3 regions of the Oceanobacillus luteolus genome follow, and region 2 is predicted to be linked to each of the others. Evidence: riboswitches for the same ligand, from Rfam matches in the RefSeq annotation. Region 2 holds a riboswitch; each other region holds the start of a gene.

Region 1 (10,163 bases), on a different contig from region 2:
ATAAATGAAGATCAGCTAATCGTTCAGCCGTCATCATCCTTACTTCACGTTCCAATCACGAAAAAGCTGGAACAAAAGATTGATCCGATAGTTCTTGGGGGCCTATCATTTGCGGATGAGAAGCTAGAAGAAATTGTAATTTTGACGAAAGGATTGCAACAAGGTAGAGCAGCAATCGAGACAGAAATTCAGAAATCAATTACCGAACGGAATAATTTACAAGCAAACTATCGTTCAAATGACAAAGTACACGAGGAAATAAAAAATCTGACGCCAGAAGATGCAAAACGGAATGTATCTTTTGAAGAACGCTCAAAACTTCAAGAAGAATGTTTGAATTTACCATTACTACCGACAACTACGATTGGTAGCTTACCACAAACAAAAGAAGTAAGAAGTACCCGTGCGAAATGGCGTAAAGGTGAAATTACAGATCAACAATATGAAAAATTTGTAAAGGATAATATTAAACGCTGGATTGATATCCAAGAACAATTGGATCTTGACGTTCTTGTCCATGGTGAGTTCGAACGTAATGACATGGTTGAATATTTTGGTGATAAATTTAACGGATTTATTGTAACGGAAAATGGGTATGTTCAATCTTACGGCTCACGTTATGTGAAACCGCCGCTAATTATCGGTGATGTATCTTGGGAAAAACCAATTACGGTAAAAGAAAGTGTTTATGCACAATCATTGACCGATCGTCCTGTAAAAGGAATGCTGACTGGACCGGTAACGATCTTGAACTGGTCATTCGTTCACGATGCAAGTCATCGTTATGAAACGATGAAGCAGATTGCATTGGCTCTTCAAAAAGAAGTTGTTGCATTAGAAAAGAATGGCATAAAAATCATTCAAGTAGATGAGCCTGCTTTACGTGAAGGGTTGCCACTAGACAGGGCCAAATGGGAAGAATATCTAAAAGTATCTGCATATGCATTCCGTTTAGCTACTGCAAGCGTTGATGCAGATACACAAATTCATACCCATATGTGCTATTCGAACTTCGAGGATATTTTTGATTGTATTGATGCACTTGATGCTGATGTAATTTCGATTGAGTCATCGAGAAGTCACGGAGAGATCGTTTCAACTTTCGAAGAAAACACGTACAGAAAAGGGATTGGACTCGGTGTTTATGATATTCATAGTCCAAGGGTTCCATCTGTCAATGAAATAAAACAAAATATTGACCGGGCATTAGAAACCATTTCACCAAAGCAGTTTTGGGTTAATCCAGATTGCGGACTGAAAACACGCAAAGAAGAAGAAACTGTAGCAGCATTGGAAGTAATGGTGCAAGCTGCAAAAGAGGCACGTCAAGTAAAAGTAACAATATAAATTTATGCTTAGGGAGAGGTGGAAGACTACGTTGGCAAATAATCTATCAATTGTAGTTTGGTCCAAACAAGGTTGCAGTTATTGCACGGAAGTAAAAACATATCTACACGAAAAAGGTTTAGCTTTCCAAACGATAGATGTAACGGAAAAGGATGACAGGAGAGATATTTTACAAGCTAAGTATGGGGTGCGCCATGTACCAGTTGTCGAGATTGGTCAAGGGAATGTATATGAAGCGGTAACAGAAGTTGGGATTGAACATTTGGAGAAAGCACTGGAAAACACCGCCTTGAAGGGCATCCATTAAAAATTGGAAAGGGGAATGACTATGGGGAGAATTGTCATTGTTTCTGGAAGTCCATCTTCGTTATCGAGATCAGAACGCATTCTTTATTATTTAGGAGACCTCGCTATGCAGGAAGGATTTTCTGTTCACCATGTTTCTGTAAAAGATTTCGATGCAGAGGACCTGCTTTTTGCAAACTTCAACAGTTCTAAGATAAAAGAGATTTCTGTGGAACTGCAAAAAGCGGATGGTGTTATCGTTGGATCCCCTGTATACAAGGCTTCATATTCCGGCGTATTAAAAGCACTGTTTGATCTGCTGCCCCAAGATGTTTTACAAGATACTTTTGTACTACCGGTGATGACAGGAGGCAGTTCATCGCATTTACTCGCGCTCGATTATGCATTGAATCCTCTACTGGCAACAGTAAAAGCACATAGCTTAAAAGGACTATATTTCCAAGATAGTGAAATAAGCAAGACTGGCAGTGAAGTTATAATTGATAATGTTATGTTAAATCGAACGAAGAAGCAGCTTAATTATTTTATGAGGAAGATTTCAGTTGATGTGCCAGTTATATCAGAAAAAGATGTAGTAAGTGCAAGTCATTATTAAATACTATTTCTGAAAGTAGCAATAGGCTTCTGATTATGAGCTACTTAAGGAAATATTATCAATTTGAACATGTTGTGGCCATATTTATAAGCATTAACGTCTAACATCGGAATTTATAAAAAATTCCCTGAATTTTCCTTGACAAGATAATAAAGGGATGCTAAGATGTACAGTATTAGAATAAAGGTATTATTCTCAAAGATTTATAAGCTTTAACAAAGTACTACTTACAACATAAAAAACTAAATAAAGTATTTCTTATCCAGAGAGGTGGAGGGACTGGCCCTTTGAAACCTCGGCAACGGACTTTTATAGCACCGTGCCAATTCCAGCAAGTCGATGTGACTGGCAGATAAGAAGAGAATGATATAAATGAAAACCTCTTCTTATTTGTATAGAAGAGGTTTTTTGAATTTTCTATATAATATTTTGATAAAGGAGGAGATTCTATGGCAAATGTAACTGACAAAAAGATCTTAGACATCGTAACCGAATTGAAAAAACTTAAATTTGGATCCTTAATCATAACTGTTCATGACGATGAAATTACACAAATAGAAACAACTGAAAAATTACGTTACCAAACTACAAGGTAAGAATCATCAAACGAAATGAAGCATGCCGATTAGACAACTAAAGGCAGCTTTCCATTCATTATTGAATGGAAAGCTGCCTTTTGCAATTTTTTAGAGGGAATGGGGGAGAAATAATGAGCTTAAAACTTGGGATTCTTGATCAAAGTCCAATTTTTAATGGAAAAACAGCAGCTGACGCATTTCAGCATACGATACAACTGGCAAAAAGAGCTGAAGAATGGGGGTACTCCCGTTTCTGGGTTTCGGAGCATCACAACATGGAGCAGGTAGCAGGTTCTTCACCAGAAGTATTAATTTCGCATTTGTTAGCACAAACAAATACGATTCAAGTTGGTTCTGGTGGTGTGATGCTACAACATTATAGTCCTTATAAAGTTGCCGAAAACTTTAATGTTTTATCAACTCTCGCTCCTGGAAGAGTAGATCTAGGAATTGGGAAGGCTCCTGGTGGATTACCTTTGTCTACGAAAGCATTACAAAATGGTGAATCAAATAATAAAAATGATTTCAATGAGCGCTTCACATTTCTAAAACAATTGATAGATGAAACGGTTGAGCATGACCATCCATTAGCAGGTATTCAAGCTTTACCAAGGCCAGATGAGAAGCCGGATATTTATTTACTTGGAGGAAGTGTTAATAGTGCCAAATTTGCTGCTGATTTAAGAGTTAATTTTGTTTACGCAGGATTTTTAAATAATGACGATAAAGTACTTCATGAAACAGTTCATAACTTTAAATCGAATTTCAGAGAAGGGAAGTTTATTTTCTCTTTAGCAGTCCTTGCAGCACCTACCCAAGACGAAGCAGAAAAATTAGCGGCGGAGCATAAATTATTCAGCCTTCATCTTCATGACGGCCGGACATTGACCGTTCAATCGGAAGAGCAAGTTTTGGCATATGAGAAACAAGCAGAAGGCCCTTTTGAAGTACAAGAAAAGGCAGCGAATATCATAGCTGGAACACCAGAATATGTGAAAGGGGAGCTAATTCGATTTCAACATCTCTATCATATCGATGAATTTATATTGCATACTCCGATTCGAAGAGAAGCTGAGCGTTTTCGTTCGTTCCAACTATTGAGCCCACGTGAAGTTGCAGCGAAAGTGGAATCAATATAATCTTGATTGATTATCAAATGGAGGACAGCCATGAGTAAATTAATTAGTAATCCAGTCAGTGTCAATGAGTTGCTTAGAGAGGATATGGAGAACGTTCGGCGTGTTCTGATTGAAAGTTACCAACAGTATGAAAGCTATTTCCCTCCTCAAGCGTGGGAGGATTATTTAAAGAGAATTGTTTCTTCTATTGATAATCCGAATGTAGATAAAATTCTAGTAGCCAAACTGGATCAAGAAGTTTTAGGCACTTTGCAGTTATTTCAATCTGGAGAAAAGGCATATGCAATTCCAGAGCTTAAAATCGAGGCACCGATTATTCGGCTACTCGGAGTTCATCCCCGCGCAAGAGGTCGTGGTGTTGGCCATGCTTTATTAAATACTGTCATTCATGATGCAAAAGCTCTCGGCGAATCGAGCATATATTTGCATACAACTGATTTCATGCATCATGCAATCAAAATTTATGAAAAGCTTGGTTTCAAAAGAGAGGTATCAAAGGATTTTTCAAGAGGAAATATTGTATCGAAATGCTATAGGTTGGATTTATAGAGAGGGGAACTGCCATGTTTAAAACGGATTTGAATGATTACTTAATTTCAATTAGACGTCATTTACACCAGTATCCGGAGCTATCAACTAAAGAATTCGAAACAACGAAGTTTATCCAAAAAGAGTTAGAAGAGATAGGGATTAATATAAGAAAAACAGGCTTAAGAACGGGGGTGTTTGCCCAAATAGAAGGAGCATCTCCCGGACCGACGATTGCAATTAGAGCTGATATCGATGCATTGCCAATCCATGAAAAAACTGGCTTACCTTACGCTTCAAAAATAAAAGGTGTCATGCATGCTTGTGGACATGATTTCCATACAGCCGCATTAATTGGTGCTGCTTCCTTATTAAAAAAGAATCAAAATAAGTTGAGAGGAAATATTAGATTCTTGTTTCAGCCGGCAGAAGAAATAGGCGGAGGAGCGGAACAGGTAATTAATGATGGCCAGCTTCAAGGGGTCGAAGCCATCATTGGCATCCATAATAAACCCGATTTACCAGTTGGCACAATTGGTTTAAAAGCTGGAGCGCTAATGGCGTCTGTCGATCGATTTCATATTAAAGTCGCTGGGAAAGGAAGTCATGCCGCTATTCCGCAAAATGGAAAAGATCCCATCCTTGCCGCCTCACAAATCGTTACAGCCCTACAGTCGATTGTCAGCAGAAATGTTTCACCTTTGGAAAGTGCTGTAGTAAGCGTGACAAGAATAACCGGCGGAAGTACGTGGAACGTCATCCCGAGTGAAGTGATTCTTGAGGGGACGACTCGAACGTTTAATCATCAAATTCGCGAAGAAATTATAGAAAAAGTAAATACGATAGTTGAAAACACAGCGCGGGCATATTCAGGGGAAGCTAGTATTGAGTGGTTTCCAGGACCACCTCCATTGGTCAATGATGCAGAAACGATAGACATTTTACGTGAAGCGGCTCAAGAACGAGGACTAAGAGTAGTAAAACCGCAACCGACAATGGGTGGGGAAGACTTTGCCTTTTATCAGCAGCAAATACCGGGCGCATTTGTATTCTTCGGGACAAATGGCAATGAAGAATGGCACCATCCTGCATTTACAGTCGATGAATCAGCGCTCATTGAAGCCTCTTACTTCTTCTATGAAAGTGCTTTGTCATTATTAAATGAAATTCAGGACAATCAAGATGAAAAAGTAGGAATAAACCAGGTTAATAATTAAAAAGGGGTAGAGAAAATGAAAATCAAACATCTTTTAGCGATGATCACAATTGGATTATTTGTAATAACAGGTTGTGTGGAAGGATCAGCTTCTGAAAACGAGAAAGCGACATTGAAAGTTGGGGCTTCTTCTGTACCACATGCAGAAATATTGGAGTTTATTGCACCAGATTTGGAAGAAGATGGTGTGAAACTAGAAATTATGATTTCTACGGATGGTATTCAAACGAATCAGCAGACATCAGATGGAGATTTAGATGCAAATTTCTTCCAGCATACGCCGTATTTAGAACAAGTTAACGAGGACAGTGGGCTAGATTTAGTAGTAGTGGAAGGTATTCATATTGAACCATTTGGAGTGTATTCAAAGGAAATTGATTCCATTGATAACTTATCGGAAGGGGCACAAATTGCTGTTCCGAATAACCCTTCGAACTTCTCAAGAACACTCCTGCTTTTTGCAGAGCATGGAATAATTGAATTGAATGATGCTAAATCAGGTGACTTCTTATTGGAAGACATCACTAGAAACGATAAAAACTTAGAATTTATTCCAGTTGATCCACCTCTCTTAGTTCATTCCTTAGATGATGTAGAGGCTTCGGCCATCAATACAAACTATGCTTTAGAAGCTGATCTTAAGCCTCTAGAAGATTCTTTAATTATTGAAGGATTGGACTCACCATATGTCAATGTTTTAGTCGCTCGTCCCGACAACAAGGACAGCGAACTAATTCAAAAACTTGCGGATGCATTAACAACGGAAAAGGTAAGGGAATTTATATTAGATAATTACGAAGGAGCAGTTGTCCCTGCGTTCTAATGAAATCAATATTCTTCAGGAGGGGTTAGATTGATAGAATTTCGTCAGGTCTCCAAAGTATTTGATAGTGGTGGAAAAAAAGTTGAAGCATTAAAGAATATTCAGTTAAGCGTTAATAAAGGGGACATTTTTGGAGTGATCGGCTTCAGTGGAGCCGGGAAAAGTACACTTATCCGTACCGTGAATTTATTGGAATATCCGACATCGGGTGAAGTGATTGTCAAGGGGAAAAATTTAGCAAAACTGTCTCATAATGAGATACGAGAAGCAAAGAAGGATATCGGAATGATTTTCCAACACTTTAATCTGATAAATTCTAGAAATGTCTTTCATAATGTAGCTATGCCTTTATTGCTAAGTGGATATAACAAGAAAGCGGTAGAAGATCAGGTATATGAAACTCTTCGTTTTGTTGGATTAGAGGAGAAGGCAAATAATTACCCGGATCAGTTATCAGGTGGACAAAAGCAACGTGTTGGAATTGCCCGAGCATTAGTAACGAATCCTTCCATATTATTATGCGACGAAGCTACATCAGCATTAGATCCGGAAACTACAAAGTCAATCTTAAATCTATTAAAAAGGATAAACGAGGAATACAATATTACGATTTTAATCATTACCCATGAAATGGAAGTTATCAAAGAGATTTGTAATCGGGTTGGGGTAATGGAAGATGGTCAAATTATTGAAACAGGAAGTGTCTATGAAGTTTTTGCACATCCAAAAACAGCTACAACACGTAACTTTGTTAAATCTGTCATTCGCGATGAAGTGCCTCAAAGTGTTTATCAACTGTTAAAAGAAAAGGATCATTTTAGTCGTATCTTCAAAATTGAATTTTTCGGAGCAGACTCCGGGCAACCGACTGTTTCTAAAACTGCAAAGATTTACAACGTGGAAATCAATGTTCTGTTTGGAAACATTACGGAATTACAAGGGATTCCTTTTGGTGACTTAGTTGTCGAGTTAATTGGAGATAATTACGAAATTGAGCGAGCGATTGAATATATCATTAGCCAAGAAATCGAAGTGAAGGAGGTTATCGAAGATGGAAGTGAGCAAAGAATTGATATTGAACGCGTTGTGGGAAACGCTTTACATGGTTAGTGTTTCACTCTTTTTTGGAGGGATCATCGGGATATTCTTAGGTGTGTTATTAGTAGTAACGAGGAAAGGACATATCCTGGAAAACCGGTTGATTTATTCCAGCGTGAATCCAATCGTTAATATCTTTCGTTCCATTCCGTTTATTATCTTGCTTGTAGCAATTATTCCTTTTACAAGGTTAATTGTAGGTACATCAATTGGGACAACGGCTGCGATAGTTCCCCTGGTACTTCATATAGGGCCTTATTTTTCTAGGTTAGTAGAAAATTCGTTATTAGAAGTAGATGAAGGAATTATTGAAGCAGCAAAAGCGATGGGAGCGACACCACTGCAAATCATTTATCGCTTTTTAATGCCAGAAGCTTTTTCTTCATTAATTTTAAGTTTAACAACAGCGACGATTGGATTAATAGGTGCAACTGCAATGGCAGGAGCAATTGGCGGTGGAGGACTCGGGGATGTAGCCATAACCTATGGCTATCAGCGATTTAGTTCCATTACGATTCTAGTAACTGTTGTTATTCTAGTGATCCTCGTTCAAGCTATACAGGAAATTGGAAACAGACTAGAACGAAAGGCAAGGAGAATTTAGAGTGACAAAGAGGAGTGTAATCATGAAAAAATGGTTGTTTCCGTTATTTATAGTATTGAGTGTGTTGTTAGGTGCGTGTTCTGGAAATGCAAAGGCAGTAGATGAACAAGCAACAGTCAAAGTTGGAATTCGAAGTTCCGAACTGCGAACATGGGAATATTTAAAGGAGCAAGCCGAGAAAGAAGGAATAAAAATCGAAATTGTCAATTTCTCATCTGCGTATGATCCAAATCAAGCCTTAGTTGAAGGAGAAGTTGATATAAATGCGTTCCAACATGTAGCATATTTGGAGTCATTTAATGAGAATACCAATTCAGAAGTTGTTCCAATTGGCACAACGATTATTGCTCCACTGGGATTGTATTCCAGTAAATATCAAGCGTTGAGTGAAATTCCAGATGGGGCACAAATAGCTGTGCCGAATGATGCACCTAACTGGGGAAGGGCGTTGTTACTACTACAAGAAGCGGGATTATTAACGGTTGTTGATGACTTTGATGGTTTTGGTGGTGAAGACAAAATTAAGGAAAACCCCAAGAATATTGAAATTGTACCAGTAGATGGTGCAAATGCCCCTCGTGTAATGGAAGATGTAGCTGCTTCGGTAATAAATAATGGGGTTTCATTGGAGGCGGGGCTAACACTAAAAGATGCGATTATTCATGAAAGTCAAACAGCAAAACCTTATATCAATGTAATCGCGGCTAGGGAACAAGATAAGGATAAGGAAATTTTCCAGAAGATAGTTGAAATTTATCAATCCGACGAGACAGCTGCATTTATTGAAGAGACATATCAAGGGAACTATCTTCCAATCAATATCTCTTTAGAGGAATTAAGTACATTTAAAGAAACTTATTCAAATAACTAAATTTGTTGAGGGAGAGAGAAATGTGACGAAAAGACAAATAAAATTAGCGGCATATTTGATAGGGACAGGGATGCACGTTGCCTCCTGGCGCCATCCACTATCAAGTCCAAATGCAAGTATTGATGTAAAGGCACTGCAAAAGCTAGCACAGATTGCTGAGAGAGGAAAGTTTGATCTTGCGTTTGTTGCAGATAGTTTAGCAATTAATCACGAGTCACATCCACAAATTTTGAATCGCTTTGATCCAGTAGTACTTATAACTGCCTTAGCTTCAGCAACCGAGAAAATCGGTATCGGGGCTACAGCCTCGACAACATATAACGAACCATTCACTCTTGCACGTCAATTCTCATCCGTCGATCATGTAAGTGGTGGGCGTGCGGCATGGAATGTGGTGACGACAGCTGATGCAACAGGACAAACGGCCTTGAATTTTAGTAGGGAACAGCATTGGGAACATGATCATCGTTATGAGAGGGCGGAAGAGTTCGTAGATGTAGTAAAAGGCCTGTGGGATTCATGGGAGGATGATGCTTTTACTTATAACAAAGAGACAGGAGAATTTTATGACCAGGATAAAGTACATGAGCTCCATTACAAAGGCAGATATTTTTCAGTAAAAGGCCCGTTGAATATTGCAAGGTCAGTTCAAGGTCAGCCGGTAATCATTCAAGCTGGTGCATCCATTCCAGGACAGAGACTGGCAGCCCGCACCGCGGAAGTTGTTTTTACGCACTGGGATAATATTGAGGATTCGAAACAGTTTTATCGAAAATTAAAATCACAATTAGTGGACTTTGGCAGGAGTGAAAATGAGCTTCACATTCTCCATGGCATATCACCAATAGTAGGAGAAACTGAGAAAGAAGCATATGAAAAATATAATGAGTTACAAAAACTCATTGATCCATATGAAAGTTTGAAATTTGTTTCTGGATATATGGGGAATGTAGATTTTTCCAAATACTCTCTAGATACACCAGCAAAAGAAGTGGAATTTCCAAAAGTAAATAGTATCCAAAGTCAATTCAATGAAATGAAGAAGATTATTGAGGAAG
Region 2 (10,163 bases):
TATATCAGATAGAGCTTCATATGCCTTTTCAGTTTCTGCAGCCGACTTACAGATGATGGCGATACTTTCATTTCCTTGATCCTTTAATTCAGATACTTTTGATGTAATCTCGGCATGCAGTTCATCATGATTTTCAAATGTAGTGAGTGCAGGGCGCTCGCCATCCCGGTTAAACGGAATAATCTGATCTCCTTCTGGAATGAGTCTCCGGGTGAATTCAATGATTGGTTTCGTGGAACGGTAACTCCGAGTTAAGTTGATGACTTCTGTCTTATCAGGTCCATAAAGCTGTGTTAGCTCTTGGAAATCATCCTTTTCATTGGCATGGGCAAAAATCGCTTGATTAAAGTCACCAAGCACTGTCATCCTTGCTGCAGGAAATAACCGCTTCAAAAACTCGAATTGAAAAGCTGAGTAATCTTGCGCTTCATCGACTACAACATGGCGGATGGAACGGTTCGCCTGAAAGCCGAATATGGAATCTTGCAGCTGTAAAAATGGCGTGGCATCTTCATATAGTATCCTGCCTTGTTCCAGCTCTTGGAGTGTCACTTCACAAATTGCCGGCCAATCTTTAGGTGACTCTCCATCGACCAACTCTTGAATTTTACCGTGATTTTCAAATAGTTGTTTATAAATCGCACTAATATCTACAAAACGTAAAGAACGGATTCTTTTACGAACGGATCTCAATCTTTGACGGACGATGAGCCGCGCCAATGCTTTCGTATCCATATCATAATCGTCACTATTTTCCCGGGTATAGCCCGCTTTTTTCGCCAAATATTTTTGCGCTTTATAATATTCCTCATCACTGAGAAGCTCAATCGTCTCCTCTACCCATTCTTTTTTCCATTCCAGTTTTTCCAGTGCACGAACTTTATCAAGCAGCCAATCCTTCAACTTTTCCAGTCTGTATTGTAGGCCTAGCGAGAGGTCTTCATGATAGAAAAACTCTTCCATTTCTTGGGCTGTAACAATAGGCTCGCCTCTGAACTTGATATCTTTAAATACCATGCCGGACTTTTCCAGTGATTTCACATAAGCTTGGATGACATCCAAAAATTGAGCCGACGCTTTAAAACGGATGCTGGAAACCCGCGCATCATACTCTGGACGACCTGTTTCAGTTAAAACATACTCCAGCTGATCGTACGGATCCTCTACTGCAAAGTCGTTACTTAGACGGTGATACAAATATTCCTGGAACGTGACTTGCTGCATATTCTCTTCTCCAAGTTCAGGAAGGACATTGGATACATAATTGCTGAATAAAGTATTCGGAGAAAACAGGATAATTTGGTCCGCATTCAAGTTTTCCCGATATTTATATAGTAAGTAAGCGATCCGTTGCAGAGCTGCTGAAGTCTTCCCGCTCCCCGCAGCACCATGAACAATCAGCATTCTTCCGCGGTCATGCCGGATGATGCGGTTTTGTTCCTTCTGAATCGTCGCTACAATACTGTTCATATATTTATCTGTCCCTTGTCCAAGGACTTCTTGTAAAATTTCATCTCCAATAGTCAGGCTCGTATCAAACATGGATTGGAGCTCGCCATTCCGGATGAGGTATTGCCATTTTTTCTCCAATTCACCTTTGATAACCCCGCCCGGAGTTTTATACTGGGCAGGTCCTGGCTGATAATCGTAATAAACACTCGATATCGGTGCGCGCCAATCATAGATCAGGATGTTTTCACCAGTTTCATCTCGAAGTGTAGAGATACCAATATAGATTTCTTCCGATTGTGAATCACCCTCCTCGAGAAAATCAATCCGTCCAAAATATGGGACATCCAACATTTGTTGAAGTGTCGACAAACGCTGGAAGGAATGTCTATGTGTCGTTTCGCTCACAGCAAGGGCTTGTGCTTCCTGCCTGATCGCGAGGACGGTTTCGAGATAATCGTCAAAAGAATCTACGTTGATTTTAATCTCATCCCAGAAATGTTTCCGGGAATGGATGACCTCTTCCTTACGCTGTCTCGTTTTACTATCCAACTTATCTACTTCATGTTGTATTACTTTCTTTACATTATTCAGTTGCTCTTGTTCCTGTTGAAACTGTGAATCCATCCAAGACACCCCTTTTTAAAAATAAATGCAAAGATAATGTTGACTTCCAAACGGAAATAGTGTATAGTTAAAATAACGATAACTATGTCCGTTTATAATTAAAGTCAACTGTTTAATATTATACTATAAGTATGCGCTCTTTTCAATGTGTATACTTTTTTCATGTCCAAATAAAAGGTCTCTCATCCATTACGGGTGAGAGACCTTTTTGATTGGTGCTAGATATCGTACATTATGTAAAATGAATGAAGCTATTCTGCATTAAAATGGTACCGAGTTAGCGACGAGTTGAAAACTCAACCAGACGATAAGAGCACCAAGAATCATGGCTCCGATCATTAAAAATACAACTTTTCTTCCTTTCAATTTCGTCCACCTTTCTATAACCCTGCCTCTTTTTCTATTACCTTAAGAATATCATAAATACGATACTTATCAATATGGCTTGTGGAGGATGTTTGTAGGGTTACTTCAAAAGATAAACGGTATGTACATAAAGCATTATCCAAATCGAGTCAATCGCCACCGCCTCCGCCACCATCTGATCCACCAAAGTCAAAACCGGAGCTATAGTCATCATAAGAATGTTTTTTGTCCTTATCATTCGACTCCGTAGCAACGCCTCCAGGAATGAATACCCCGCCATCTCCGCCGCTCTTTTTCATTTTCGGTTGCTTCGGATTTTCTTCTTTCTTTTTGCGGAACCAATTAAACATTTGCCTCTCTCCCTTCTTTACTTGAATGCGAATATTCCTTTTACTCTTGCATTATATCATTTAATAAAACAACCACCATTAACTGAGCTAATGGTGGTTATTACATGACTTTGAATAGTGAGTGGCCCTTGAAGAGTGTTTACAACATCTATAGTCAGCCTATTTTTTCCCGAAATACCATCTCCAAAGCGAGTATCCGACAATGGTATAAATGATGATCATTCCATAAAACCAGACTGAAAGCATTTCATTCACAAACATCATGCATTCTCCCTTCCAATTTTTATTCTGCCTTTGCCACAATCTCCAGTTCACTTTCCTCCACTTTCATCACATTTGCGAGAATGATCATGGCCAGAATACCAATGACGGTCGCTACCGCTCCAGCGATCATCGTACTTTGCATGATTCCTCCGAAGTATAAAATCAAATATGCCAATAAACCAATCACCATCGAACCATCCGCTGCTCTTGGAGAAGGCTTGCGTCTACCGTAAACGGCATACAGAATCGGTCCTAACGTTCCAGCAGCAATACCAGAAATGCCAATCCACATTACGTCACCCATGTACACGGGTGGTTTGAGGACGATAAGAAACGCTATTAAACCTACGAATGGAACAGCAAGTCTACTAATCTTTAATGCAACTTTCTCCGCTTCCTCTTCTCCCATTTTCACGTAGCCGCGTTTCACCAGGAATTTCAGAAAAATATCATTGGCAAATACAGTAGAGATGGAAACAAACAATCCATCTGTAGTCGACATCGCTGCAGCGAGAATAACTACCCCGAAAAACGCCACAATGATTGCCGGAAACGCCCATTCGATATATCCCATTAGAGCTAGATCTGCAACCACGGTACCTGATCCGAGTGCTACCCTGCTGTATAGCCCACCGAACATGACGAGCACACAGAGGGTGGTCGTAATCACATAGGTGACGATCATTTTGCCTAAATCCTTGTCATGCTTTAAACCTAACACTTTATTAAATAAATGTGGCGCCGATGCGAATGCCCATTGAATCGTAATCGCACCAATTACCGCACCGAGCGAATAGAAGTGGGCGGACTCCGGATTGAATACCTTTACCAGGTTGCCATCTTGCGCGGTCAGATTATCCACTATGCCTGAAAATGTTGCTGCAATACCGTTGTTCCAAAAAACAACAAGCCCTGAAACGAACACGATGATACCGGCAATCGCCATTAAAACTGCTTGAACCGCGTCGGTATAAATATCAGCCAAAGCTCCTCCACCAAATACATACAAAACGACAACAGCTGTAATAAGAATCAGCCCAGTCGTGTAATCCATACCGAGTAAATATTCGAAAACTCTTGCTCCCGCTACAAACTGCGCAGCGATATAAAAAATGTTAAATAGTAAAATTATCCCTGTGCCTACTCTTAGGAAGTCACTTTTATAATAGTCGCCTAGCCAATCGGGTAAGGAAAGTGATTTCTGTTCCTTGTTCACCTTCCGAATTCTTTTCGCAACCATGAGTACCCCGATCGCTCCGCCACCGATAATCGCAATGATCAGCCAAAGATTCGTCAACCCCCATTCATAGGACCAACCAGGATATCCAAGAAAAGTAGCTGCACTAATGTAGGTTGCTGTAAACGAAAGCCCCATCACAATCGGGCCAAGTCCTCCACCTAATGCAAAGTGCCGAACACTTTTCGTTTGCCTAGCTCCGATATAACCTAGAGCCAACATGATGACCAAAAACACAAGGAACCCAACCCATGTATATACACCGATATTGTCCATTTCTTTCTCCTTTCATCATGAAGTGTAAGTTACTTTATCACTGGACTGGATAGCCTTTTCGCCGGATGATTGTCAGGCAGATAAGGAGAATCCGTATCAAATAAATTTTCCCGCAATGTTTTCCCTTCATATTCCAACCGATAAATCCCCCGCTTCTGCAGCTCCGGTACAACATGGTCGACAAACTCACGGAAGGTTTCCAATGAATAGCTCTGCGCAATATTAAATCCATCTGCATCGCCTTCCGTCGCCCATTCCTCGATGTGGTCTGCAATTTGCTCCGGTGTGCCGATGAATTTCACTGTGCCATTACCAAGTCCGTGATTGAGAATCGCTTCGCGCAACGTCCACCTTTTATTTGGGTCCTTTGCATACATATCCAGATTTCCTTGAACCGCATCTGTTTCCATGTCTTCGATGTATTGATCTGGATCATATTTGGAGAAATCAATTCCCGTATGACCTGAAAGTAGAGCCGCTGTTCCTTCATAACTGACATGACTTTTTAATTCCTCATATTTCGCATACGCTTCTTCCTCCGTAGAACCGACGATAGGCAGCACCATAGGAAAAATACGGATGCTGTCTGCATTTCTCCCTTGAGCTACGGTTCGTTTGCGAAGATCTGCAGAATACCTCTTCAATGCTTCTAAAGAATGTCCTTTCGTGAATACCCCTTCCGCATGTTTCGCGGCGAAATCCCGGCCTCTTGGAGATGCCCCTGCCTGGAATAATACCGGAGTCCGTTGTGGGGATGGTTCTGTCAAATGGATGCCCGGTACATTAAAGAACTCTCCATGATGGTTAATCGCATGAACCTTCTCAGGTAATGCGAAAGTATCCGCTTCTCGATCATGAACTACCGCATCATCTTCCCAGCTATGCTCCCAAAGTTTATAAACCACTTCTAAGAATTCATCTGCACGGTCATAACGTTGATTTTTAGGTATCCGTCCAGATAACCCGAGGTTAACCGCTTCACTTTCTAAATAGGATGTCACCACATTCCATGCCAAACGTCCTTCTGTTAGATGATCTAAAGTAGACAACTGCCGAGCCAACGCATATGGCTGTGCGTATGTGGCCGACACGGTTGGTGCAAAACCAATATGCTCTGTAACTTGTGCCATGGCGGAGATAATTAATAACGGATCATGCGCAGGCAATTGAACCGCATGACGCACCGCGACATCATGGCTATTACCATATACGGAATACGTGCCTAGTACATCCGCAATAAATACAGCATCGAATTTTCCCCGCTCCAATACTTTGGCTGTTTCTGTCCAATACTCCAGCCGATTATGCCTGATCCCTTCATCCTTCTCATGCTTCCATAGCCCAGTTGAATGCGGGGAAGGTGAATTTTGTACAAAACCATTTAAATGAATTTTTTTCTTGATACTCATGAACATACACTCCTTTTGTTTTTAATGTAACTTTTCCCATATGTTTAATTGGTTTTATGGCAGACGGAGTACCTTTATTTCTCTCTGAGAAACAAAAAAACCTCTTCCTAATGAGGAAGAAGTTTATAACACGTTATCTCCATCCTCATCGTTCAAGCATACGCTTGCTGGCATTAGCACCTTATTACCTTCGTAATGGTTGCTGCGGGATCCTCGGACCAGGTTCCTCCCCCGACTCTTGATAAGAGAAATCATTCTATTCACTTGTTTGGTAAGAATTAACAATATCATACTGAACAAATATAAGTCTGTCAACAGCAAATTTTCAGACAAGATAATGTATGTTAATAAAATTTTCCCCTTGAAGCTCTACCTACGTCACCTTTTATACTTAAATTTAAGAATAGATAAGAAAGGTGATTAAAATGAATAATCCATCAAAAAAGGAAATACTTGCAGTCCAATTCATGCTTGTCGTCTCGCTGATTCTTGGGTTCATCCCCCCTCTCATCATGTTTATAATGACGAGGAAGAAAAATGGTTATCACGCTGAATCAAGTCGGAAAGCACTGAACTTCCATTTGACGATATTTCCATTATTTATCATGAGCAGTATGCTTCCTTCATGGGTGAAATACGCTATATTAGCTGTAGAGACCATCATCATCCTGTATGCTATTATTCGAATAGCTCTTCATAAGCCTTATCAATATCCAGCTATTCCTTACATTAAAAACAAAGATAGGAATATAGAAACGAGGTATACGCATGTCAGATAATACGTTGACAATCGGACAATTGGCAAGACGAACGGGCGTTACCGTACGGACACTTAGATATTACGATAAAATAGACTTACTGAAACCAACAGACTACAAAGAAGGAGGACATCGATTATACAGCCAAAAGGACCTCTTACGTTTACAGCAAATCCAATCCCTGAAATTCATCGGCTTTTCATTGAAAGAAATAGTCGATGTATTAGATTCACATGATATAGAAGGACAACAGCTAATCGATTCCATTACATTTAAGAAAAGAGAACTTATGGCAGAACTAGAAAAAATCCAACAAACCATCGACCAATTAGACCATATGCAAACCATCATTTCAGGCTATGGAAAAATTGACGTGACATTATTTTGCTTTATGATTCATTCCATTCTTTTTGAAGAGGAAAATCTACATGAACAAAGCAAAGTCAAAGACTCCATCCACAATTTTAGAAGTACAGAACGAGCACAATTAGACAAAGAATACTTCTCATTGTTTATGGACTTGAAAAAACTTGTAGCGAACGGAGTAAATCCTAAGTCGGATGAAGCACTCGCATTCATCAAACAGTTGGCAGCTCTCTCCGATAAAACATTGTCTATGTTAGGGGCGGAACAAATACACTTAGCAAATCAACTTGATGAACCTAATATACTCCATCCATTCACAGAAGAGGAAAGAGCATTCCTTGAAAGGGCTTATGCTGATATGTCAAAGGATGTTTAAAGATAATTTTCTTTTAAAATAAAAACCTGGTAATCCAAATAAGATTCTGGATTACCAGTTTTTTACTGAAGCCCAAGCCGTTGCTTAAAGCTTATAATTCTTTCGTGGTTTGTTGTTGTCCTTCTCCACCTTGTTTCCCATATCTTCACGGGAAACAGTCGCAGCTGCGTTTCCAAATGGGTCCAGAGCTTGAGCTATCGTATCTTCTGGAACAACCCCCATTCCTGATCCTACTGTGTTTTCCTTATGTTGATGTTTACGTCTATTTTTATTTGTATCTGCCACATGTATCACTCCCTCCATAGTATTGGGAATTTCCCTTCGTTTATTTTGCCCAATTGGAGAGGTTTTACATGGATAAATTTGATTTCTTTTATTATGCTATATTACTTGTCGCAATCCATTTATAATTGGGATAGTTAGAACAGAAATATCATTTTATTTTTGGAGGGAAATTGAATGTTAGATATGTTCTTATATAATTGGCAGATAAGAGAAGATTGGTTTGATTTTTGCAAGAATATTTCCGAGGAAAATCTAACAAAAAAACGGGTTGGTGGATTTGGAAGTTTCCTACACAATTTATTTCATGTTATTGATTGTGAACAAATCTGGATCAATCAATTGAAAGGAACGCAAGTATTAGTTAAGGATTTTAATTCCATTTCAAATCTGGAAGAGGTTATCGAGTTTTCTAATACTACCAAATCCCAAACCTTAAACTATCTACAATCTTATAATAGTGATATTGAAAAAAGAGTTCTGGAAGTGAAAAGTAAGAACGGTAAAACATATCATTTTCCTTATGAAAAAGTACTCCAACATATCATTACACATGAGGTTCACCATATTGGACAATTATCAGTATGGGCAAGAGAAATTGGCAAAAAACCCATCTCATCCGATCTTTTATTTAGGCAAATCTAATAGGAGCAAACCTCTTCTTAGATATTTAAGTAGGGGTTTTTATTTATTATACTGACCTGCACGGTTCTCTGTATTATAAAAAAAGGCGATTAATTTAAGTACATTTCTGCACATTCTCGTCTTTTCTTATAACCTTCAATTCTTAGTAGCCCTTTAATCAAATAGGAAAAGCCGCCATAATGGCAGCCTTTTCTCAAAGAAATGCCTCCTTTTAATTTCTCTAGAATCTTCAATCCTCTGCTTCATGGCCAAATGATTTCATTTGGGAATTCTTCCATCAGTAATTTTTGTGTTTCCGTCGACTCAAATTCTTCAGCTATTCTTTTAATAATCTCGTTATCTTTATTATCTTCTCTGGCAGCCAAGACCATGGTAAATTCATCAAGAGGTCCTCCAGTAATGAGAGCATCTTCTTGAGTTACCCCCGCTCGCGGGGCTAAAGTTCCTGCAATATAAGTTAAATCCGAGTCTTCCAACGTTTGTGGTAACATGTTGTAATCTACTTCTACAATCTTAAAATCCTTTTTATTTTCGATAATATCTGCTTGCGAACCATTAAACCCAACTCCTTCTTTCAGTTTAATCAGTCCAGCGTCATGTAAAATTTGTAATGAGCGGCCATTATTTACAGGATCACTTGGAACCGTAATCGTGGCCCCATCAGGAATCTCTTCAAGACTTTTGTGTTTTGTTGAAAAATATCCTAGTGCAAAATTAAATGTCTCAGCTATAGGAACTAGATTCCAACCATTTGTTTCGTTAGCATTTTTTAAAAACTGTTTATGTTGGAAAAAGTTTAGATCGATTTCTTTATTAGCTAATGCTTGATTAAACATATTCCAATCACTCATATATACAAACTCTAAATCAATTCCTTCTTCCTTTAAATTTGCTTGAATGTGTTTTAGCAACGAGCTGTACACATCAGAGTCGAGTATAGCAATTTCCACAGTTCCATCATCACTCGAACCACTCGCTGAACTTCCACATGCAGCTAATACGATACTCAATAAAATGAATACAGGTAATATAATTTTTTTCATCATATCCTCCATATTTATATTCTTTTATCTAATTTTTTCACGACAAGATTTCCTACAGACTGTACAATTTGTACAATGACAATAATAATTAATATGGTAATCATCATGATTTCAGTTTCATACCGGTTATAGCCGTAACGGATGGCAAAATCTCCAATACCTCCGCCTCCAACAATTCCTACAATGGTTGAATAGGAAATGAAGCTGACTGTGACAATCGTAATGTTATTTGCAATCCCTGCCCTTGCCTCCGAATAGAGCACCTTCCATACTAATTGAAATCGATTGGCTCCCATTGACTCAGCCGCTTCAATTACTCCTCGATTCACCTCAAGGAAAGTGGATTCAATTAATCTAGCAAAATACGGAATACAGCTGATTGTCATTGGTACAATAGCAGCCGTCGTACCAATGGCCGTCCCGACAAATAATCGAGTAAAAGGGATAATCGCAATGGTCAAAAGTAAAAATGGCACAGAGCGAAAAATATTAACAAACGCATTTAGAATTAAATTAAATGCTGGCAATTTTAATAATGATCCCTCACGCGTCAAATACAATAAAGTACCAACAAGCGTACCAAGTATGACACCTAAAATAACCGAAACGGTCACCATATAAAATGTTTGCCATAATGCCAATTTCATTTCTGGCAATACGGGTATAATCTTATCCCACATAGACATCACCTTTCTGGATGGATTCTTTGGATTCA
Region 3 (10,163 bases), on a different contig from region 2:
ACTGGTGATAGTAGTCTAGATACAGATTCTTTAATACGAATTCCGATGGAACGTTTTTCGTATAATTTTTTCGTCATTTGCGTAGAACGGCGAATATCATCATTAAACGCTTGTAAAAGCTCTTGCGTAATTTCTTTATCATATATAAAAGCATTCACTTCAAAATTGAGTTGGAAGCTCCGCATATCAATGTTCGCAGTTCCAACTGTGGAAATCTTCCCGTCAACGATGAGCGTTTTTGCATGTAGAAAGCCGTTTTGGTAAATATATACTTCCCCGCCCGCTTGCAATAAGTCCCCACTATGAGATAGTGTTGCCCAGTAGACAAATGGGTGATCCGGTTTATTTGGAATCATCACCTTCACATCCACACCAGATAATGCAGCAATCTGCAAGGCATCCCGCACACTTTCATCCGGGATGAAGTAAGGGGTCTGAATATAAATGGACTCTTTCGCTTCCATGATCATTTTAATATAACCATTTTTGATTTGCTCTAATTGTTGATCCGGTCCACTGGAAACAATCTGCATTCCAGCATTCCCCGCTCTTTCCGATTGATAGTATCGGTCTTCGTACAGAATCTCTTCTTTAGAAGCCTGATTCCAATCGAGGATAAACCTTGTCTGCATACTTTCGACCGCAGAACCTTTCACTCTCAGATGAGTATCCCGCCAGTAACCGAACTTTTTATCTTTACCCAAATATTCGTCACCGATATTAAAGCCACCAATATACCCGACTTTTCCATCAATAATGGCAAGCTTTCGGTGGTTACGATAATTGATTTTAAAATTAATGACCTTAGCTGGGAAAAATTCCTCAATTTGCACGCCTGCTGCTCGGAGACGCTTTTTATATTTTTTTCCTAGCCGTCTCGAGCCCATCGCATCAACCAGAAAACGAACAGTCACCCCTTCATTCGCCTTCTTGATCAACACATCAGCAAGCTTTGTCCCCAGTTCATCATTCCGGACAATATAATAAATCAAATGAATATGATCTTTGGCCCGTCGCATATCCTGCAGCAGTCGATCAAATTTCTCTTTCCCGTCGAGAAGAATATCGACATCGTTATTTTGGGAATATAGCGAATTATCCGTCCTTAAGTTCAGGTAGATCAAACTCTGATACCGCTTCATATCCTCATCACTGTATTCGAGTTTGTCATCTTCAATTTCCCGCAATTGACCTTGGACAGCTGCTTTTAAACCTAATCGGCTTTTCGTATCCCATACAAATATTCGACCATTGCTGATCGGTTTACCGAATATTAAGTAGAGAAAGAACCCGGCGATTGGAACGAATAACAAAACCATCAACCATGCCCAAGTCGAAGAGGCATTTTTTCTCTCTAAAAAGACAATGGAAATTCCAAGAATTATGTTTACTATCAAGATAATACTTAATAAGATCGTAGTTAAAGTCATCCTTGTCGCCCTCTTCATCATTCAAATTTCAGTAAAAAATGGGCCCCGCATAAAAGCGTAGGCTCCCGTTTAACAACATCCAGACTTTCCTTGCGTCACTTTCAGATAAGAAATTCATGGCTTATCTTGTTAAGGGACCGAGGAAGTCTGGCTGTAGTAAATGCTCGTCTTGTTACATCACTCCTCACAAAGCAACCTGGAATATGTATAGAAAATTGATTTACTAGTCGCTTGGCCGAAGTTATAAAAAATATTTATAAAAGCTGGGTCATTCGTGATTATATCGCCCACAAAACAAGTCTTCACGCACCCCATTATCTACCATTACTATAGCATAATCCTACTTTAAGATAAATTTTCCAGCGTGACTAAAGCTCCATTTCACAGTTCTTGGAGTACGGACAACCTTTTTCAAGTGCTCGTGACATTAGAATTCGCTTCATAACAATAGTTATGCCTTTCTTTCGTAAAAAGGCAAATCAATATGGAGGAGTATCTTGTCTGGAAGAGTAAAATTAAGTTCAAAGTGTGCAATAGAAGTGTTCTCTTGTCAGGAAGCAAAGAAATATTAGCTCAAAACGAACAAGAGAAAGGCTCTCTTGTAAGGAAAGAGATGGATTTTACCCGGAAACGTGTAATAGGAGCTTCCTCTTGTCAGGAAAAGAAAAAATTTCAACCAGAAACGTGCAATAGAAACATCCTCTTGTCAGAAAGAGAAAGAATCTTACACTGAAACGTGCAATAGGAGCTTCCTCTTGTCAGGAAAAGAAAAAATTTCAACCAGAAACGTGCAATAGAAACATCCTCTTGTCAGAAAGCGAAGAAATACGAGTTCAAAATATACAATAGAAGCACTTCCACGTCATCCAAGTACATAAGCCAACCCGCTTATCATCACTCGTATCTTAGTACCCCTCCTAAAAAAGAAAAAACATCTTATCCCCATGGATAAGATGTTCGGCGTTTTATACAACGTCTAATGCTTGCTCCAAATCTTCCCAGATATCTTCCCAAGCTTCGAGCCCTACAGAGAGCCGAATTAATTGGTCCGAGATGCCCATCTCCAACCGGGACTCCTCTGGTACAACGGCATGTGTCATTGTCGCCGGATGTTCGATCAAGGTTTCAGCATCGCCGAGACTGACGGCGATTTTGATAAATTGCAGGCGATTCATAAATTCCTGGGCATCTTGTTTCGTCCCTTTCACTTCAAACGAAATCATCCCACCATTTTGACTCATTTGTTTCTCCGCAATCGAATAATCTGCAGAATTCGGGTCACCAGGAAAATAGATTTTCCCTACTTGCGGATGTTCTCTCAACTTTTCATATATTTTCGATGCGTTTTCACTATGGCGATCCATTCGAACTGGAAGTGTTTTTAACCCCCGCAGCAGCAGCCAAGCATCGAATGGAGACATGATTCCTCCAATATCTTTAAGTGTGGTCATTGCCATATTTTCAATAAATTCTTCTTTACCTACCACTAGCCCTGCAATGACATCCCCGTGTCCGCCAATATATTTTGTCGCACTGTGGAGGACTACATCACAGCCGATATCGAGCGGGCGCTGCAAGTAAGGGGTAGAAAACGTGTTATCTACAACAACAGGAATATTATATTCTTTCGCCACTTCCACAACGAGCTCTAAATCAATCAGTTTCATCGTCGGATTAATCGGGGTTTCTACATAAATCACTGAAGTTTCGGGCTTGATTTTAGATCGAATTTCTTCCTTGGAGTCCATCATGGAAAAATCAGAGGTGATATTATATTTTTCTTTCATCATCATGAGTAAACCAAAGGTACATCCATATAAACCGGCTGAGCATAGCACATGATCATTTGCCTTTGTTAAGGACAGCAGCACCGCAGAGACGGCAGCCATTCCCGAAGCAAAAGCCAAACCTTTTTCACCATTCTCCAATCGCGCAATCCGTTCTTCCAACACACGTACAGTCGGATTACCGAGGCGCGAATAAATATAGCCTTCCTCTGTGCCATGGAAACGCCTCTCCCCTTGTTCTGCAGTATCAAAAACATAAGTGGACGTTTGGAAAAGCGGTACAGCCAAGCTCCCAAGCATCTCCTTTTCGTCATACCCCTCATGAATTACAGCCGTTTCAAATCGTTTATGATTTTTTGTCATGTCCCTTCCCCCTTTTTTCATGACAAATACTCTCTTATACCAACATATGCATATCCCAGCAAGCGGTAAATCAAGCTATCTGATAAATACTGTTACATATTATTTTACTTCAATAAACTCAATAATGAAAGCGTTTTCCTGAAATGGGTATAGATTGTTAGATTCCAATAAAATCGATTCTCAATCATTTGCCTTTTTAAAAAATTAATTCTACTATTATTTTAATATATAGACAAAGAAGGGTTTGATGGAGTTTGGAAACGAAGGAAATGAGATTGGGCACTTTGTATGCTTTCAGTGCTTATTTACTTTGGGGATTTTTGACGATGTATTGGAAGTTCCTTGGAAATGTAAATCCGATGGAGGTATTGGCACATCGGATTGTATGGTCTTTCGTTTTCATGATTTTTTTATTACTAGTCATTAAACAGTTCCGCTCCTTCCTGAAGGAATGCGGTAAATTATTTAAAAATCCAAAAGATTTATTAGGGATTACAACTGCTTCTCTCCTCATTTCAACGAATTGGTTTTTATTTATTTGGGCAGTAGGCAATGATTATGTACTTCAGGCAAGTCTCGGTTATTACATTAATCCGTTGATGAGTATTTTCCTAGGCATCGTCGTACTGCGGGAAAAGGTAACTGGAAAGCAGACGATCGCATTCTTGCTTGCTATTGTTGGTGTTCTTTACCTGACTATCCGCGGCGGAGTTTTTCCTTGGATTTCACTTGTTTTTGCATTGACATTTGCAATATACGGATTGCTTAAAAAGAAAATCAATATAAGCGCAACGCATGGACTTACGATTGAAACGATGATTATTACACCTATTGCACTTGGTTATCTGTATCTTTTACCATCAAACAGTTTTACTTTTTCACCTGTCTTCTCATCGACAAATCTCTTGTTATTCGGCGCTGGAATCATCACGGCCATCCCACTTTTATTATTTGCCAAGGGGGCAAAGACGATTCCTTTATCGATGGTAGGTATTTTACAGTTCATCGCACCGACGATTATGTTTTTCTTAGGGGTATTCGTTTATCATGAACCTTTTTCAACAGATAATTTTATCGCATTCTTATTTATTTGGTCGGCATTAATACTATATTTGAACTCGGTTTACCACCACCCCGCTAAACATCGAGCAAATGCGTAGAAAACATTAATTATTTTTAATAAATATTAAAAGGGTTGACATTGGTCAAAGTAAAGCGTTATAATCATCAGTAAATTTATAAAAGATTTTCAAATACAGCAACAGTGTCAATTTGAAAATCTTAAACAATTAATCTCTTATCAAGAGCGGCGGAGGGACTAGGCCCGATGAAGCCCGGCAACCTTGAAGTAAGCACGACTTACTTTTAATGGTGCTAAATCCTACAGATCGACCAGATCTGGAAGATAAGAGGAGGAATGGTATAGAAAACTATACGCCCTCTTCTTAGGAAGGGGGCTTTTTTAATTCCCCTCCCTTGCCAGATAAAAAACGGAAACACCTTTCTTGAAAGCAATCCAAGCAGGTGCTTTCGCAGAAGGTAGCTAGACAAGAAAACATATCTTGCCAAATAACAAGGAGGAATTTACAATGTCAGAATTCAATTTTTTCGATTCAGAAACACTAGGATTACACGCAGGTCAGGAGCCTGATCCAACAACAGGTGCTCGAGCACTTCCAATCTATGAGACTACCGCTTATGTTTTCCGTGATACGGAGCATGCGCAAAATTTATTCGGTTTAGCAGAGACAGGAAACATCTACTCTAGAATTATGAACCCAACAGTTGACGCTTTTGAAAAGCGTATCGCTGAGCTTGAGGATGGGGTCGCAGCTGTAGCAACTTCTTCAGGAATGGCTGCCATTACTTTCGCAATCCTTAACGTCGCTACTGCTGGTGATGAAATTGTTGCGGACGCGAACCTATACGGTGGTACGTACAATCTTTTCGTCAACACGCTTCCAAAATATGGAGTTACGGTAAAACTAGTTGACGGTTCGGACCCAGAAAACTTCCGCGCAGCAATTACAGATAAAACGAAAGCACTTTTCGGTGAGACGATTACGAACCCAAGCCTTAACGTATTCGATATTGAAGCAGTTGCTGAAATCGCTCATGAGAACGGAATTCCTTTGATCATTGATAACACATTCGCTACACCATTTAACGCAAAACCAATCAGCTGGGGTGCTGACATCGTTGTCCACTCTGCCACAAAGTGGATCAGTGGACACGGTACAAATGTTGGTGGCGTCGTTGTTGATGGTGGTCGTTTTAACTGGGATAGTCCAAAATTCCCTGAATTTACAACACCAGACGAAAGCTATAAAGGTGTACGCTATGCAGATCTTGGCGCTGTAGCTTATGCATTAAAATTACGTGTTACCCTTTTACGGGATATTGGTTTCACATTAAGTGCACAAAGCGCGCATAATTTCTTCCTTGGTCTACAAACGTTACAAGTACGTATTGATCGTCATATCGAGAATACGAAGGAAGTTGTTTCTTACTTGAATAACCACCCTGCAGTAGAATGGGTAAACTACCCAGGTCTAGAAGGGCATCCTTCATACAACCTAGCGAAAAAATACTTGATCCGTGGCGGTGGTTCAGTTGTGACATTCGGCATCAAAGGTGGACGTGAAGCTGGCCGTAAAGTAATTGATAATATTAAACTATGGTCACATGTAGCTAACGTTGGAGATTCAAAATCTCTCATCATTCACCCAGCTTCTACTACACAACAACAGCTATCGGATGAAGATTTGAAGAAGAACGGTACACCGGTTGAACTAATCCGTCTATCAATTGGTCTCGAATCACCAAAAGATATCTTAGTTGAACTGGACAAAGCAATTGCAATAGCTACTGGAGAAGAACCACAAATCAAGACTACTGAAGAAGACGTCGTGAAATGGTTGCTTCACTCTCCATTTGACCGCTCTGAGGAATTAAGACAAAAAACAGTTGCTGTGTCAGGAGTAGAAGAAGCGACGAAGAAAAAACTTGCAAACTACGGATTCCAAGTCGTTTCTATTGAAGATGACGTTGATGTCCTTGATGCATTAGTAGTGAATGCTCAAGAACTTCCGAAAGAAACAATTGAACAGCTAATTAACAAACAAGGAAAAGTACTATGGGTTGAAAATAAAGTGGCTGATGCAGCTGTAGAAAATGTAAAAGCCGCTGGAATCCAAGTCATTCAAGACAAATCTATTGCCGATGAATTAGATCGAGTTCGTGGCAGTAAGTTAGTGAAGGAAACAGTAAAACTATAATTGAGAAGTAACGAGGAACCGAGTGCTATGTGCACTTGGTTCTTTTTTGTTCCAATAAATTTTCATGATGAGATTTTTCTGCATAGGCAATGGTTGTCCCTGAATAAGCTAATGATACAAAGTTTCGGATCAGGTGCCTTACCTCATCAGACTTAAATAATATCTACTATACTCCCTAAATAGGATTGTTTAAAAAGATTGCGGGATATTTTCCCGTATCAGAATGAATTCAGATGCTTTGGGAAAAGAAACACAGCACACCTTCCCATAACAGGTCGAATCCAAGTGTTTCGGGAAAAGAAATACTGCTTATCTTCCCCTGTCAGATTTAATTCTAGCGATTCAGGAAAAGAAACACACAGCACCTTCCAAATTTTAAGCAATCCAGGAAGTCATTAAATGTTTTCTGACTGAAATTCTCCCATTCCCCTATTCACCAACCCACATTCCATGTTTATAAGTTTAACATTTACTTTTTACGTTCAAAATAATAGGGTAAATAAGAAATAGTAGTTGAGGACAAAACAAGTTATACTAGTATTAGACAGAATTTAGGTGTGATGACATTGAAAAAATTATTATTTATGTTTTTGATAACCATTCTTATTGCTATTGGAATAATTTATTATATAGATAATCAGAAAGCGGTACTCAAACAGCCTTTGATTCCTCAAGAAGATGAGGAACAAGTTATGGAAGAGATACAACCTGAGGAAGAAGAAACAGAAGAAGATGTCCAACAAGAAAATAGTTTAACAGAACGGGTATCTACTGTCTTTCAAGAAACGTTGGATCGTATTTTCCAGCGTGAAGTGAAAATCGTAGCAATTGGAGATTCGCTTACTCGAGGAGTCGGCGATGCGACAGAAGGCGGCGGGTATGTCGGCATCTTGGAGCGTACTCTCAACCAGAACAGACATGTGGCCACTTTTGAAAACCTCGGTCTGCCTGGAAACCGCTCGGATCAGCTTTTAAGAAGATTGGACCAGCCTGAAATTATGGAAGAATTGGAAGATGCTGATCTTGTACTCATTACAATCGGTGCAAACGATATTTTGAAAGTCACCAGAGAACACTTTACAAATTTAGAGATTGATGTGTTTATTGATGAACAGGCCCGCTACGAGGAAAGGCTCAAACAAATTTTAGAAAAGATACAGAGCATCAACGAGAATGCCGAAATCTACCTGCTTGGAATCTATAACCCTTTCGAAAAATACTTCCAAGACATTGAGGAATTGAATCAAATTGTCAATGCTTGGAATACAACAGGCAGCGACTTAACGATGGAAATGGAAAATGTCACGTTCATCCCGATTGACGATTTGTTTGCCGACAACGAAAATCCGATTTTTGCAGATGATAATTTCCACCCGAATTATGCCGGGTATTACTTGATGGCTGAACGTGTGCTGGAATACATTTCTAAAGAAGAAGAAGAAGGATGACAATTATGTCTAGATTGAATAAACATAGAGATAAAATAAATTGGAAAAACGGCTTCTTCTTTATTTTGGCGATCAATATAGCTATTTTCTTACTAGTTGTCAGCTTTATTTTTTGGCCAGCGGAGGAAGTCGAACTCCCACATCGCTCGGTAGATATAGAAAAAGAAAGTTCGGAATTTATCGTACGGACGTCAAAGGAAAACTTAAACAACTTAATCAATGCTTATATTGAACATTTAACGGTGAACACGGAACATAAATACCGGATTGAACTGGAGGAAGATGTTCATCTCATTGGGGAACTTCCTGTTTTTTCCACAACGGTTCCACTATCGATGCATTTCGAACCATTTGTTGTGGAAAATGGAGATATTATTCTAAAACAGCGGTCGATATCATTAGGATTATTGCAGCTGCCGAATAAAAGAATCATGGAATATCTGGAAAGATACTTGCCGATGCCCGAATGGGTGACGGTCAATCCGGATGATGAAGAAATTTATATCGCCATCACCGATATGGATATACGAAGTAACTTCGAGCTTGCTGTTGAAACCATTGATTTGGAGGCGAATAATTTAGCATTCCGAATTCGCGTACCTTATGAAACATTGGGTATTGAAACGTGGAATATGATTCCTACCCCAAAAAGATGATTTCTGCTGAAGTCAGGAATCATCTTTTTCAATATACATATTACATCAAGGAGAAGACATGAAGAAAAATAAATCTTTTAAAAGAGAGCTTATCCTATCATTCCTTATCATTGGAATCACCTCCATCATCATTCTCGGAAGCTTTCAAATTTATCAGCTCTATTCCCTAGTGAATGAAAAACAGAGCAATCAAATCGCACTTACGACATTCATGGAAGATTATATCGATAATTATGTCGACACTCATGCCCGTATCATTGAAACGATGTCCTATCAAATTTCTGATGACGTCTCTGAAGGGGATTTCGCTTCGATTCAGCAAGACTTAAGCGAAATCAAAGCACACTACCCCGGCTTTGTTAATTTATATATCGGGGACCCTGAAGGACAAGCAATGCTTTTCTACCCCGAAGTGCTGACAGATGGAGTCATTGAAGAAAATTATAATTTCAGTGATCGTCGTTATTATCAGGAATTGATTAATAAACAAACTAGTGTGATTTCTCCGGCCTTTCATGGAAGGGGCGGGACGGACCTGCTTCTTGTTGCCATCGTCTCCCCTATATTCGATGACCAAGGAAACATGCAAGGTTATCTTCTCGGGGCCCTTGACTTGAACGAGTTGGACAGTTATACAAGCAATCGGATCAATGATGACACGAGCAAAACAATTGTGCTTGATCGGGAAAATAACGCAATTGTCCATCCCGATATCGATACCGCTAGAGAACTGGTCAATCTATCAAATAATGAAATTGTAAACCATATTGAAGGCAATCAAACATCCGGAAGCTTTACGATTAAAGATGGTGACGAGCGAAAATTTATCACCTACGGAAAAATTGAATCACTGGGTTGGACCGTTTGGATTTCCAGCCCTGTCATAGCGATTATTGGTGAATTTTTAGATTCCATATTCGCGGTCATTCTCGTTGCATTATTGACTGGTGCAATCGTAATCATCACGAGCCTGCTATTGACAAACCGTCTGGAAAGCGCCATACATAAACTGCTTCACTATATTCATAGCTACACCGCCAGCTATAAAAAGAATGAACCCTTCCAATTGGCCGCACAAATTTCCGGCCCGTCAGAAATGAATGAAGTACTCATCCATTTTAATGGGATGATGGAAGAAATTGATTACAACCGGGAAAAACTAATGAAGCTGAATACCGAATTGGAAGAACGCGTGAGGGAA

Evidence for each region. Region 2 has a riboswitch for S-adenosylmethionine ahead of ACFSBH_RS00205 (LLM class flavin-dependent oxidoreductase). Riboswitches for the same ligand answer to the same signal wherever they lie in the genome.
Region 1: it holds a riboswitch for S-adenosylmethionine, as region 2 does, so the genes downstream of both, ACFSBH_RS09865 (YezD family protein) here and ACFSBH_RS00205 (LLM class flavin-dependent oxidoreductase) in region 2, are expected to answer to the same signal.
Region 3: it holds a riboswitch for S-adenosylmethionine, as region 2 does, so the genes downstream of both, ACFSBH_RS01410 (PLP-dependent aspartate aminotransferase family protein) here and ACFSBH_RS00205 (LLM class flavin-dependent oxidoreductase) in region 2, are expected to answer to the same signal.

What each region holds. Positions count from the first base shown of each region.
Region 1 is NZ_JBHUDE010000045.1:3,016-13,178, reverse strand. Features, by position in the region: gene metE (5-methyltetrahydropteroyltriglutamate--homocysteine S-methyltransferase) at 1-1,347, shown strand, start outside; gene ACFSBH_RS09875 (glutaredoxin family protein) at 1,379-1,654, shown strand; gene ssuE (NADPH-dependent FMN reductase) at 1,676-2,248, shown strand; SAM riboswitch class I at 2,504-2,607, shown strand; gene ACFSBH_RS09865 (YezD family protein) at 2,698-2,844, shown strand; gene ACFSBH_RS09860 (LLM class flavin-dependent oxidoreductase) at 2,958-3,965, shown strand; gene ACFSBH_RS09855 (GNAT family N-acetyltransferase) at 3,996-4,514, shown strand; gene ACFSBH_RS09850 (amidohydrolase) at 4,529-5,710, shown strand; gene ACFSBH_RS09845 (MetQ/NlpA family ABC transporter substrate-binding protein) at 5,726-6,532, shown strand; gene ACFSBH_RS09840 (methionine ABC transporter ATP-binding protein) at 6,563-7,642, shown strand; gene ACFSBH_RS09835 (methionine ABC transporter permease) at 7,584-8,234, shown strand; gene ACFSBH_RS09830 (MetQ/NlpA family ABC transporter substrate-binding protein) at 8,257-9,105, shown strand; gene ACFSBH_RS09825 (LLM class flavin-dependent oxidoreductase) at 9,176-10,163, shown strand, end outside.
Region 2 is NZ_JBHUDE010000002.1:11,413-21,575, forward strand. Features, by position in the region: gene helD (RNA polymerase recycling motor HelD) at 1-2,076, opposite strand, end outside; gene ACFSBH_RS00195 (hypothetical protein) at 2,592-2,792, opposite strand; gene ACFSBH_RS00200 (sodium:solute symporter family protein) at 3,076-4,569, opposite strand; gene ACFSBH_RS00205 (LLM class flavin-dependent oxidoreductase) at 4,599-5,978, opposite strand; SAM riboswitch class I at 6,121-6,226, opposite strand; gene ACFSBH_RS00210 (magnetosome magnetite crystal formation protein family) at 6,404-6,757, shown strand; gene ACFSBH_RS00215 (MerR family transcriptional regulator) at 6,747-7,478, shown strand; gene ACFSBH_RS00220 (hypothetical protein) at 7,563-7,763, opposite strand; gene ACFSBH_RS00225 (DinB family protein) at 7,938-8,405, shown strand; gene ACFSBH_RS00230 (MetQ/NlpA family ABC transporter substrate-binding protein) at 8,648-9,448, opposite strand; gene ACFSBH_RS00235 (methionine ABC transporter permease) at 9,463-10,128, opposite strand; gene ACFSBH_RS00240 (hypothetical protein) at 10,118-10,163, opposite strand, start outside.
Region 3 is NZ_JBHUDE010000005.1:186,088-196,250, reverse strand. Features, by position in the region: gene cls (cardiolipin synthase) at 1-1,430, opposite strand, end outside; gene megL (methionine gamma-lyase) at 2,396-3,580, opposite strand; gene rarD (EamA family transporter RarD) at 3,850-4,740, shown strand; SAM riboswitch class I at 4,875-4,992, shown strand; gene ACFSBH_RS01410 (PLP-dependent aspartate aminotransferase family protein) at 5,170-6,858, shown strand; gene ACFSBH_RS01405 (SGNH/GDSL hydrolase family protein) at 7,425-8,306, shown strand; gene ACFSBH_RS01400 (YpmS family protein) at 8,312-8,962, shown strand; gene ACFSBH_RS01395 (sensor histidine kinase) at 9,021-10,163, shown strand, end outside.